2 regions of the Paenibacillus sp. FSL H8-0457 genome follow, and region 1 is predicted to be linked to the other one. Evidence: riboswitches for the same ligand, from Rfam matches in the RefSeq annotation. Region 1 holds a riboswitch; the other holds the start of a gene.
The links. Region 1 has a riboswitch for thiamine pyrophosphate ahead of MHI43_RS21840 (YkoF family thiamine/hydroxymethylpyrimidine-binding protein). Riboswitches for the same ligand answer to the same signal wherever they lie in the genome.
Positions count from the first base shown of each region.

Region 2: linked by a shared signal. The riboswitch ahead of tenA (thiaminase II) and the one ahead of MHI43_RS21840 (YkoF family thiamine/hydroxymethylpyrimidine-binding protein) in region 1 are both predicted to bind thiamine pyrophosphate.

Region 1 covers NZ_CP150293.1:4,917,016-4,921,960, forward strand. The annotation lists gene MHI43_RS21825 (iron chelate uptake ABC transporter family permease subunit) at 1-260, opposite strand, end outside; gene MHI43_RS21830 (ABC transporter permease) at 250-1,203, opposite strand; gene MHI43_RS21835 (nitroreductase family protein) at 1,726-2,328, shown strand; TPP riboswitch at 2,511-2,613, shown strand; gene MHI43_RS21840 (YkoF family thiamine/hydroxymethylpyrimidine-binding protein) at 2,699-3,301, shown strand; gene MHI43_RS21845 (hypothetical protein) at 3,342-3,437, opposite strand; gene MHI43_RS21850 (nucleotidyltransferase domain-containing protein) at 3,554-4,252, opposite strand; gene MHI43_RS21855 (class I SAM-dependent methyltransferase) at 4,395-4,945, shown strand, end outside.
Region 2 covers NZ_CP150293.1:1,318,121-1,323,065, reverse strand. The annotation lists gene thiE (thiamine phosphate synthase) at 1-312, opposite strand, end outside; gene thiD (bifunctional hydroxymethylpyrimidine kinase/phosphomethylpyrimidine kinase) at 309-1,316, opposite strand; gene thiM (hydroxyethylthiazole kinase) at 1,313-2,155, opposite strand; gene tenA (thiaminase II) at 2,213-2,899, opposite strand; TPP riboswitch at 3,041-3,144, opposite strand; gene MHI43_RS05660 (VOC family protein) at 3,408-3,908, shown strand.

The sequences.
Region 1 (4,945 bases):
AAGATCACGGTCGTCTGGATCAGGATATACAAGGAATCCAATCCCATCACGCTTGGCGTCAGTATCCGGTTATTCGTGACCGTTTGAAACACCGTGGTAGACAGAGCGATCGCCCCGCCGGTCAGAATAATGGCAAGCACCTTCTTGATTCGTCTTGGAAGGGCGTAATCCCAATTGCCGCCAAGATCAATGAACAGAAAGACTGCCACCAGGATGATTGCCGCCGCGGCCAACAGGCCGAGTTTGGCTTTATAAGTCATAAGCCTTTCTCCTCATCAGTAAGAAAATGAATATACCGCTTCCGAGTACGCCCACGGTCAGACTAATCGGAATTTCGTAGGGATAAATGATGATCCGGCCAAGGATGTCACAGAACAGTACGAACCCGGCCCCCAGCAACGCGGTATGCGAAAGGCTTTTTTTCAAGTGGTCCCCTAAGTACAGACTGACAATATTAGGTATGATCAGACCAAGGAACGGAATCACGCCGACGGTCAGCACAACGGAAGCCGTAACCAGCGCAACGATGACCAATCCCAGGTTCACGACTCGCCGATAATGAAGTCCCAGGTTGGTTGCGAATTCCTCTCCCATTCCGGCTACCGTAAACTTGTTGGCAAACAGGTAAGCCAGAATCACAAGCGGGATACTGAGATACAGCATTTCATATTGGCCCTTCATGATCATGGAGAAATCGCCCTGCAGCCAAGCCGACATATTCTGTATAAGATCATATTTGTAGGCAAAGAAGGTCGCGACCGAGCTGACGATATTACCGAACATAAGCCCTACCAGCGGGATGAAGATCGCGTCCTTGAACTTGATCCGATCCAGTATCTTCATGAAGATAAAGGTTCCTGCCAGCGCGAATACGAATGCCACGAGCATTTTGATAAGCGGGCCGCTTGTCGTAAAGACGAGCATGGCGACCAAGATCCCCAATCTGGCGGAGTCCATGGTGCCCGCCGTCGTCGGCGATACGAACTTGTTGCGGCTGAGCTGCTGCATGATCAATCCACAGATACTCATGCTGACACCCGCCAAGATGAGGCTGACAAGCCGTGGAATCCGGCTTACAAGCATAATATGCTGTTGTTGTTCTGTCATCGAGAACAGTTCCAGTGGCGAGATATCTTTAACTCCAATAAATAACGAGATTATGGAGAGTACCACAACGGCTGCGAATAAGTATCTAATCTTCATGGCTCTTCCTTCTATGCGTATGTCTGTCGAAACTCCGGCAGTCAGCAATTCCCCAACCATTCTCATTGAGATTGATTATCAATTGCGTTCTGATATGGATTATATCATTCTCATTCTCAGTCGACAAGTATAATTGAGAATGAAAATCATTTAATTGGTTCATCCAAGTATCATTTGTTCATGATTTGTTCATAATATGGAGTTTCGCAGAGATAAACTTTATATCCCCGAGGCTGAGCCGCTTGGATTCGCGGTTCCCGAAATACATACGTATGTAGAAGCTGATTTAATTCTCAGTAACCGGGTATAAAAAATATAAATTAACTTTCCTTCGAAGCGTTGACAATCCCTCTAAGTTATATTAATATGCTAACATAATTATTATTTCTAACTAAACGTAAGTTAATGTGGAATGATAATTCAACGACAGCAATTCAACTCAACATGCATATTTGCTTGAATTAAAGGACATCTTTGTTATCAGGCTTATGCAAACATGATTACATCAGGAGGTTTTTTTCAATGTCTAAAGATTTTTCAGCAGCACTTAAGCATCGCCGTTCCCATTATGCCATCAGCAAAGACCCGGTCATTTCCGACGAACGCATCCAGGAGATTGTTAACGAAGCCGTTAAATATACTCCGTCTTCTTTCAACTCCCAAAGCGCACGCGTCGTTGTACTGCTTGGCGAACAGCATGACAAACTGTGGAACCTGACCGAAGGCATCCTGAAAGAGGTTGTCGGAGACGAAGAGGCTTTCAAATCCACAGCTGAAAAAATGGGCGCATTCCGCGCTGGATACGGCACTGTTCTCTTCTTCGAGGACAATAACGTAGTTGCCGACCTGCAGCAAAAGTTCGCGCTGTATGCCGACAATTTCCCGGTTTGGTCGAACCAATCCAGCGGCATGCTGCAATTCGTGGTATGGACGTCCCTCGAGGCAGAAGGCCTGGGCGCATCCCTCCAGCATTACAACCCGTTGATCGACGAGAAAGTGAAGTCCGAATGGAACATTCCGGAAAACTGGAAGCTGATCGCTCAAATGCCTTTCGGCAAACCGGTTGCAGATCCGGGCGAAAAAGAATTTGCGCCGCTTGAAGATCGCGTGAAGGTATACAAGTAAGCCATAGCTGGCCTAAGCCGCCTACCCAAGCCCTGAGGATTGGAATAGGCGGCTTTTTTATGGTGCCCTGCCATTGAAAACCTGCCGGCAAAGCGATACAATAACACAGGAAGCAGGCCTTTCGCCTTCTGATCTTCAGAAGTTCTTGGAGCCGGCTTGATACCAACTGCATATTTGATGTTTGGCTGTACTAGGGGTGCCATGTGCTGAGAGACGGCGGACCGCCGTTAACCCTTATCACCCGATCTAGATCATACTAGCGTGGGGAAGTGTAGCATTTATGTTTATTTCTTTGCGTAGGCATAACTGCACTTCTTCATGGGGTGCGGTTTTTTTGCGTGGACTTATACGATGGGGAGGAAAAAAATTTATGAATGAGCTTGTATGCGGAACCAGCCGGATCGTGGGTTGCCGGTTCTCGGTATTTCCCATGACGGATCGGTTCGTGGAAGTGATCACGGAAGCGCTTCGTTCCGTGGATTCGGAAAAGGTCTGGATCCAAACGGATGATGTAAGCACTTGTATTCGCGGACGTGCGGAGCATGTGTTTGATGTGACGAGAGCAGTATTCGCTCATGCCGCGGCTAGCGGCGTGCACACTGTGTTTAACGGTACTTATTCTATCGGCTGCCCAGGCGATACGGATGCCGATGCGTATATGAATGAGGATTCGACCCGCTTAAACCACGATATCGGGGAACACGCCGATATCGAAACGGCCTGCCAATTCGCGCTTTACCCGATGGGTAGCGCCAATTACATGGATGTCATTTACGCAGAAGTGGATCGTGCGAAGGCAGCGGGCACATTCGGTGGAAGCGTTCATTACGCCAGCCGATTGGACGGGGCGTTGTCCCGGGTGTTCGGATCACTCGAAGACGCGTTCCAACATGCGATTCAATCCGACAGCAGCCATCTGGTCATGACCGCGGTGGTTTCGGCCCACAGCCCATCCCCCAAAGCCAAAGCTTAAGGTCCTTTCCAACAGATAAAGGCAATAATATTGACGGTGTTTAAACCCAAGCACTCAAGATGATTACGAGCAGGATAAAGAGAACCAATATAGTTCCTACTGAATTGCCCCATGCGCCGCCGTATGCTCCGCTCATGAAGATCCCTCCTGGATTTAAAAGAATGACGTGAGTTAATCACGTTATTATCTTATTGCTTATGGCGGGCGAGCGTCACGGCTAATGTCCCCCCTCTTTTTTTATGCAGGGCTTATTTATTCCTCATAACCGACCAGCAGCCTGCCTCCGTACGGGCTGAGCGCTTCCTCCGTCAATGTAATAAGGTCCGCAGGATCGTCCTCCCGATAAATCGCCAGAAGCGCTGCCTCCAGTCGATCCCCCAAGGCTGGGCTATAGCGGTTGAACAAACGGAACAGCATCTTTCCTTCACCTGTCCACTCCCGGTTTGCCCTCAGCACGAATTCGCATAGAGTCGACGCTATTTTGTGTACAGTAAACCATTTTTCGCCTTCCCTGCGGGGACTTGTCAAGTCCAGCAAAAACTCGGTCAGGATGTAGCGGTATTCGGCAATATCGCTCGACGACAAGGGCATGGGGCCGTAATTCAAATCATTCCGGGCATCCGCCCGCACCTCTTCTCCCTCAGGCAACGAACGCAGCACCGTACCTTCGGCGACCATCCGCTGCAAAGACGGATTCGCCGCCAGCACTCCCTCGTCGAAATATTCGCGATAGGAGGATAAGGACAATATGAATATTTCCGCGATCCAGCCATGCGCCTCGATCGTCTTCCTGCTGAAGTCATATCCGTCCCGTTCAATGATGATGATGTCCAGATCGGATTGTTCATTATATTCACCACTGCTCGCGCTGCCGCCAAGTACGGCAAGCAAGCAGTGGGGATAATTTCGTTGCATGACGCGTATCGCTGCCTCCATCGGTTCCAGTCTCATGGCCGTTTCCTCCAGTAATTCTCTCATCCGCCACAAAAAAGGGCTCAAAATATTAAATTCAACAAAAACCCCAAACGTACCTGAATCATATGGTAAATAAACGATTACCCGCATTGACGATAAGGAAGAAGGGATAGATGAGATGAATTACATTCACATGCTCTCCAGATTAGGCATGGGCAGTGCCCACCCGGGAGGATTCGAGGCGACCCTCAGAATGCTGAAGAATTATCCCATTCAACCGGGCAGCCGCATTTTGGAGGTAGGGTGCGGAACCGGCAGAACCGCCTGCCATCTTTCGGAGATGGGTTATCAAGTGACCGCCATTGACCTGAACGAAAATATGATCAAAAAAGCCCGCGCAAGAGCCGAAGCCATGGGTATGGACGTGGAGTTCCTGCAGGCGGATGTATGCGCATTGCCTTTCGAGGACAACCGGTTTGATCTGATCATGGCCGAGTCCGTCACCGTATTTACGGATACCTCGAAATCGCTGCCCGAATATTACCGCGTTCTGGATCGCGGAGGCGTCCTGCTGGACAGGGAACTGCTGCTGGATAAGCCGATGCCGGAGCCGAAGCTTAAGGAGCTGCTCGAATTCTTCGGCATTCCTAATCTGATGATGAGGGAAGAATGGGCGGGGGCCCTTTTGTCTTGTGGTTTTAAGCAGGCTGAATTTTTGGAGTACAACCA
Region 2 (4,945 bases), 3.5 Mb from region 1:
AGCCGCGGATTCGTCGTCCTGGCCGACGTGCACGCCGTCGGCGTTCAGCTTCAGTGCCAGCTCCACATCGTCATTGACGATGAAGGGCACGCCCGCTTGGCGGCACTGATCCTGAATCCGGCGAGCCAGCCGAATCATCGCCTCCCCGGCGAGTGCTCCTTGCCCCTTCTCACGAAACTGGAACATGGTTGCGCCTCCAGCCAGTGCTTCCTGCACGACCAAGCTTGGCTCGACGCTGCAGTTCACGCTGCCAAGCACGAGGTACATCCGCAGATGCCGTCTCATGATCTCGGGTGCCACTCTGCCCGTCATCGCAGCACCGCCTGACGGCGGCGATTGTATGCCCAATGATTGGTCGGGCCCTGTCCCTGCCCCAGGTTTAAGCCGTCCTCAATGGCCGCTTGAATGAATAAGCGCCCGCTCTGAATCGCATCGAATGCACTCAAGCCTTGGGCCAGACCTGCCGTAATGGCCGCAGAGAAAGTACAGCCGGTCCCATGTGTATGAACGGTATCAATTCGTTTGCCATATAATTCTGTGAAGGCCGTACCATCATAAACGATGTCGATGACCGGAGGACTTTCCGGATTACCGTCATCGTTGGAAAAGAGCGGACGCCCCCCCCTATACTCCCCAGCAGGCATGGCAGTTCTCGTTTGACCGTGCGTCCTTTCGAACTGAGGCATCTCTTCCTGCTGCATACCCGCCGCTATAGCTGTTCCCCTGTCTCTTTTGTGATCCGCATCTTCACCGCTGCCTAGCATTCCCTCGTCATGACCGCCTTTGATCACTACGATCCTGGGCCCCAGACCATGAATACGTCTCGCCGCTTCTTTGCGATCGTTCATCGTGCGGATTCGCATCCCCGCCAATGCTTCGGCCTCCGGTATATTGGGGGTGACAATCAACGCCAGCGGCAGCAAATCTTCTCTTAAAGCCTGCACCGCTTCGCTTTGCAGCAGCTCCGCTCCGCCCTTGGCGATCATCACGGGATCGACAACGACCTTCCCCCAGCCGAATGCCCGAATCCGGTCAGCAACCAGCCGAATGATCTCGGCATTGAACAGCATGCCCGTCTTCAATGCATCTACCCCGAGGTCTGAGCCAACCGCTTCAATCTGCTCCGCAGTTGCTTCGGGCGGCAGCGGATATACGCCGTGAACCCCCAAGGTATTCTGCACCGTGATCGCGGTAATCGCCGACATGCCGTACACGCCGAGTTCCTGGAAGGTTTTCAGATCGGCCTGAATGCCGGCGCCGCCACCGCTGTCAGACCCGGCAATCGTCAGGGCACGGGGTATGCTAGCCTCGCTCATCGCGTGCCTCCAGCCGCCGCCGCTCCCGCTTCCAACACAGCGGCATACCCTTCCAGCGATCCTGGATGAAGCTTCGCCAGCTCGTCCAGGAAGGTTATCTGGAAGCTTCCCGGTCCCAGATCTGCCGTTCGCTCCGCAGCTTTCGCCGCCGCGGCCCCATAGAAGGCCAGACCCGCCGTACCTGCAAGCAGCAGGTTCGCTTCCACCGCGGCAAAGGCTCCCAGCACCGAGGTCAGCAGGCAGCCTGCGCCAGTCACCTTCGTAAGCAGCGCATCCCCTCCGGTAATGATGCGCACTTCCGTTCCATCGGTAATCACGTCCTCTTCACCGGTAATGGCCACGATCGTGCCTAACTCGCGCGCAGCCCGCACGGCCAGCTCGGCATGATTGCCGCCTGCGCTATTGCCTGCGTCTACGCCCTTGATCTCGCGGACCTCCCCGATAAGGTAAGCGACTTCAGCCGCATTTCCGCGCACGAGCGAAACCTTCACCTCGCTTAGGATCCGCAGCGCCGACTCCGTCCGCAAACGGGTCGCTCCCGCGCCGACCGGGTCCAGCAGCACCGGCACGCCATGGGCATTCGCCGATTGTCCCGCGATCATCATCGCATCCACCAGCTCGCGGTTCAGCGTGCCGATGTTCAATACGAGCGCGCCCGCGATGGCGGCCATATCCGCCACTTCCTCCGGCGCGTAAGCCATCACCGGCGACGCGCCCAGCGCGTACAAGCCGTTAGCCGTAAAATTCGTAACCACCACGTTCGTCATATTGTGAACGAGGGGGCTCGTCTGCTGTACCTTCGTTAAAAGCGCCGAAACCTCTTTTTCCCATGAACGCATTTTATATCAGCCTCTCTTCGCTATAATGGAATTCCATGTGCTTGTGAACATCGCTCTTTACAGCACGGCAGCCTCCAGCTGCACCGGCCACTCCTCCTGCTTATAAGCCATGTCCCAGAACAGATACTCCAGCTGGCTGCTCAGCATAAAATGCTCCCTCATCCGTTCCCGCTCGGCTGCCGTCGTACCCTCCGCCCATGCATCGACACGGTCGCAGAACTTGGCTGTTGCGTCTTCCCCCCGGTTTCCGTAAAAAGAAATCCAGTCGTAAAACGGATGGGAGGCATCCGGCTTCACCTCATTCAACAGCTTGCGGCCAATCTCCAGGTACGTCCATGGGCACGGCAGCAGCACGGCCATAATCTCGCCCAAACTACCCTCATGCGCCACCGTCAGCATATGACGGATGTAATGATGCGCGGACGGAGCCAGCGGATATCCCTGCAGCTCTTCATAGGTCACCCCGGCGGCTGCGCAAAAATTCTGATGCGGGTGCACCTCGCTGTGCAGGATGAATGAAATCTGTTCGTTAAAGGCCGCGATCTCTTCCCGGCTGGTCGATTTGGATATGGCTATTCCGTAAATCCGCATGTAGGCATTCAAATACTCAAAATCCTGCTTCACATAGTGAATCAGCTGCTCCCGCTCCAGATTCCCCTCGGCAATGCCTTTTACGAAGGGATGATCGAAGATTGCTTGAAAAATGCCTCCCGCCTGCTGACGGAGCGCTTGCGTGAAACTCATGTTTGTCCCCACCTCCAACATATTGAAGAGCAGGAAGTCCGTAAGACACGACTTTTCAGACAACGCTAAAAAGCCGCCCCGAAAACTGGAGCGGCTTCGTCAACAAGCCCGGGTGCGCCAAAAAAACGCACCGAGACCTCATATTCGAAGGCTCCACTTTCCTACGCTAGTACGAACTAGATCAGGTTCAAAGGGTCCAAGATACGCTCTTGTCTCAGCCGCCAACGGCTCCCCTAGTGGACTTCCTATTCTTTTGTCTAATACTGTACATAGGTTTGGGGGTGGTGTCAAACGTTAACAGTTTGTGGACGGAACCTCAAGCTCGAACCTTCCTCCGACCGCGTGATTGTGACGATGTACGGTGGCGGCTGTCTTTTCGCAAGATAAAAACGCAGGCTACCCCAAACTCATACCGGAAACACTGACGCTCGGCTGTCATATATGCCCCCGCATAATGAGTGCATAAGCGCAATTCAAATAAATGAAGTTTAAAGGAGCGAGCGTATTTATGACGAACCAACCGAAAGCGGTTAAACCCATTCCGGATGGCTACACCTCCGTGACGCCGTGGATCATCTCAAGAAACTCCGCAGCGCTGATCGATTTCCTCAAACAAGCATTCCGAGCCGAAGAGCTTGCCCGCGTCTATGTTGGCGATGGTGTCATCGGCCATGCCGAGGTCCGAATCGGAGATGCCGTCGTCATGATGTTTGATGCAAAGCCGGAATGGCCGGATAGCCCGGCATACCTCCGTTTGTATGTTGAGGATTGCGATGACGTGTATCGGCAAGCGCTGGCCGCAGGAGCGGTCTCGGTGACGGAGCCAACGACCTTGTTCTTCGGCGATCGGGTGGGACGGGTACGGGACCCGTTCGGCAACTTATGGTGGGTACAGACACGAATGGAGGACCTCACTCCGGTGGAAATGGAACAGCGTGCCCAAGACCCGGAATACATCCAAGCGATGACCTATGTTGCAGGGGCGGAGATCGTGGTGAAGATGTCGTAAAAAGTTACCGTGAAGCGAGCGTTATCACAGGGAGGACATGGGTGGATTCGGTGTCCCAAGGGTATGCATGGATGGCTGCCGACCAAAACAACTTAGAACAGCATAACTTAAAGCAGCTATGGATTAGAGGTAGAAACCTGGGGGACACAAAGTAGTATATAGTAGGTGCTATTACTGGTCTTGGTGCTACTACTGGTCTTGTGCGACTACTGGTCTTGGGGCGACCGCTCGAGGACAAACGGACTGAGGATACGTTATTTAGCTGAATAGGCGTAATTTTTGATGGCTAACGGACACCAGATACGTAATTTGTAGAGTATGATGGCAAATAGGCTCCTTATTGAGGTAATAGGGGATCGGTATCCTGTGTCCGTCCGTTAGATCCAAGAATCGAGGGTTAATTAGGGAAATAAGGGATCTGGTGTCCGTTAACGAGTACCTTGGTGACTGGCTGGTCGGTGCTATTACTGGTCTTGTGCGACTACGGTATTGATGCTACTACTGGTCTTGGTGCTATTACTGGTCTTGTGCACTACACTACTGGTCTTGTGCGACTACTGGTCTTGGGGCGACCGCTCAAGGACAAGCGGACTGAGGATACGTTATTTAGCTGAATAGGCGTAATTTTTGATGGCTAACGGACACCAGATACGTTAATCATAGAATCTGATCGCAAATAGGCTCCTTATTGAGGTAATAGGGGATCCTGTGTCCGTTAGATCTGAGAATCGGGGATTAATCAGGGAAATAAGGGATCTGGTGTCCGTTAACAGGTCATGGTTAGCGGCATGATGCCCGGAGTTGGTTAAGCTGTACTGGCGAGCAATGTGACATGCAGCTGCATACCGGCGGTACTTCGATGTTGCGGTACTGGCGACGTTGCGATGCCGGCGACGTGCGATGTTACCGACGCGCGATGTTACCGACGCGCGATGTTACCGACGCGCGATGCTAAAAAAGGAGGCACCCTCGCAAGATCTCAGATCTTGAGGGATGCCTCCTTTTTTAACTTGTTCCTAGCATCTTCCGCTATATGA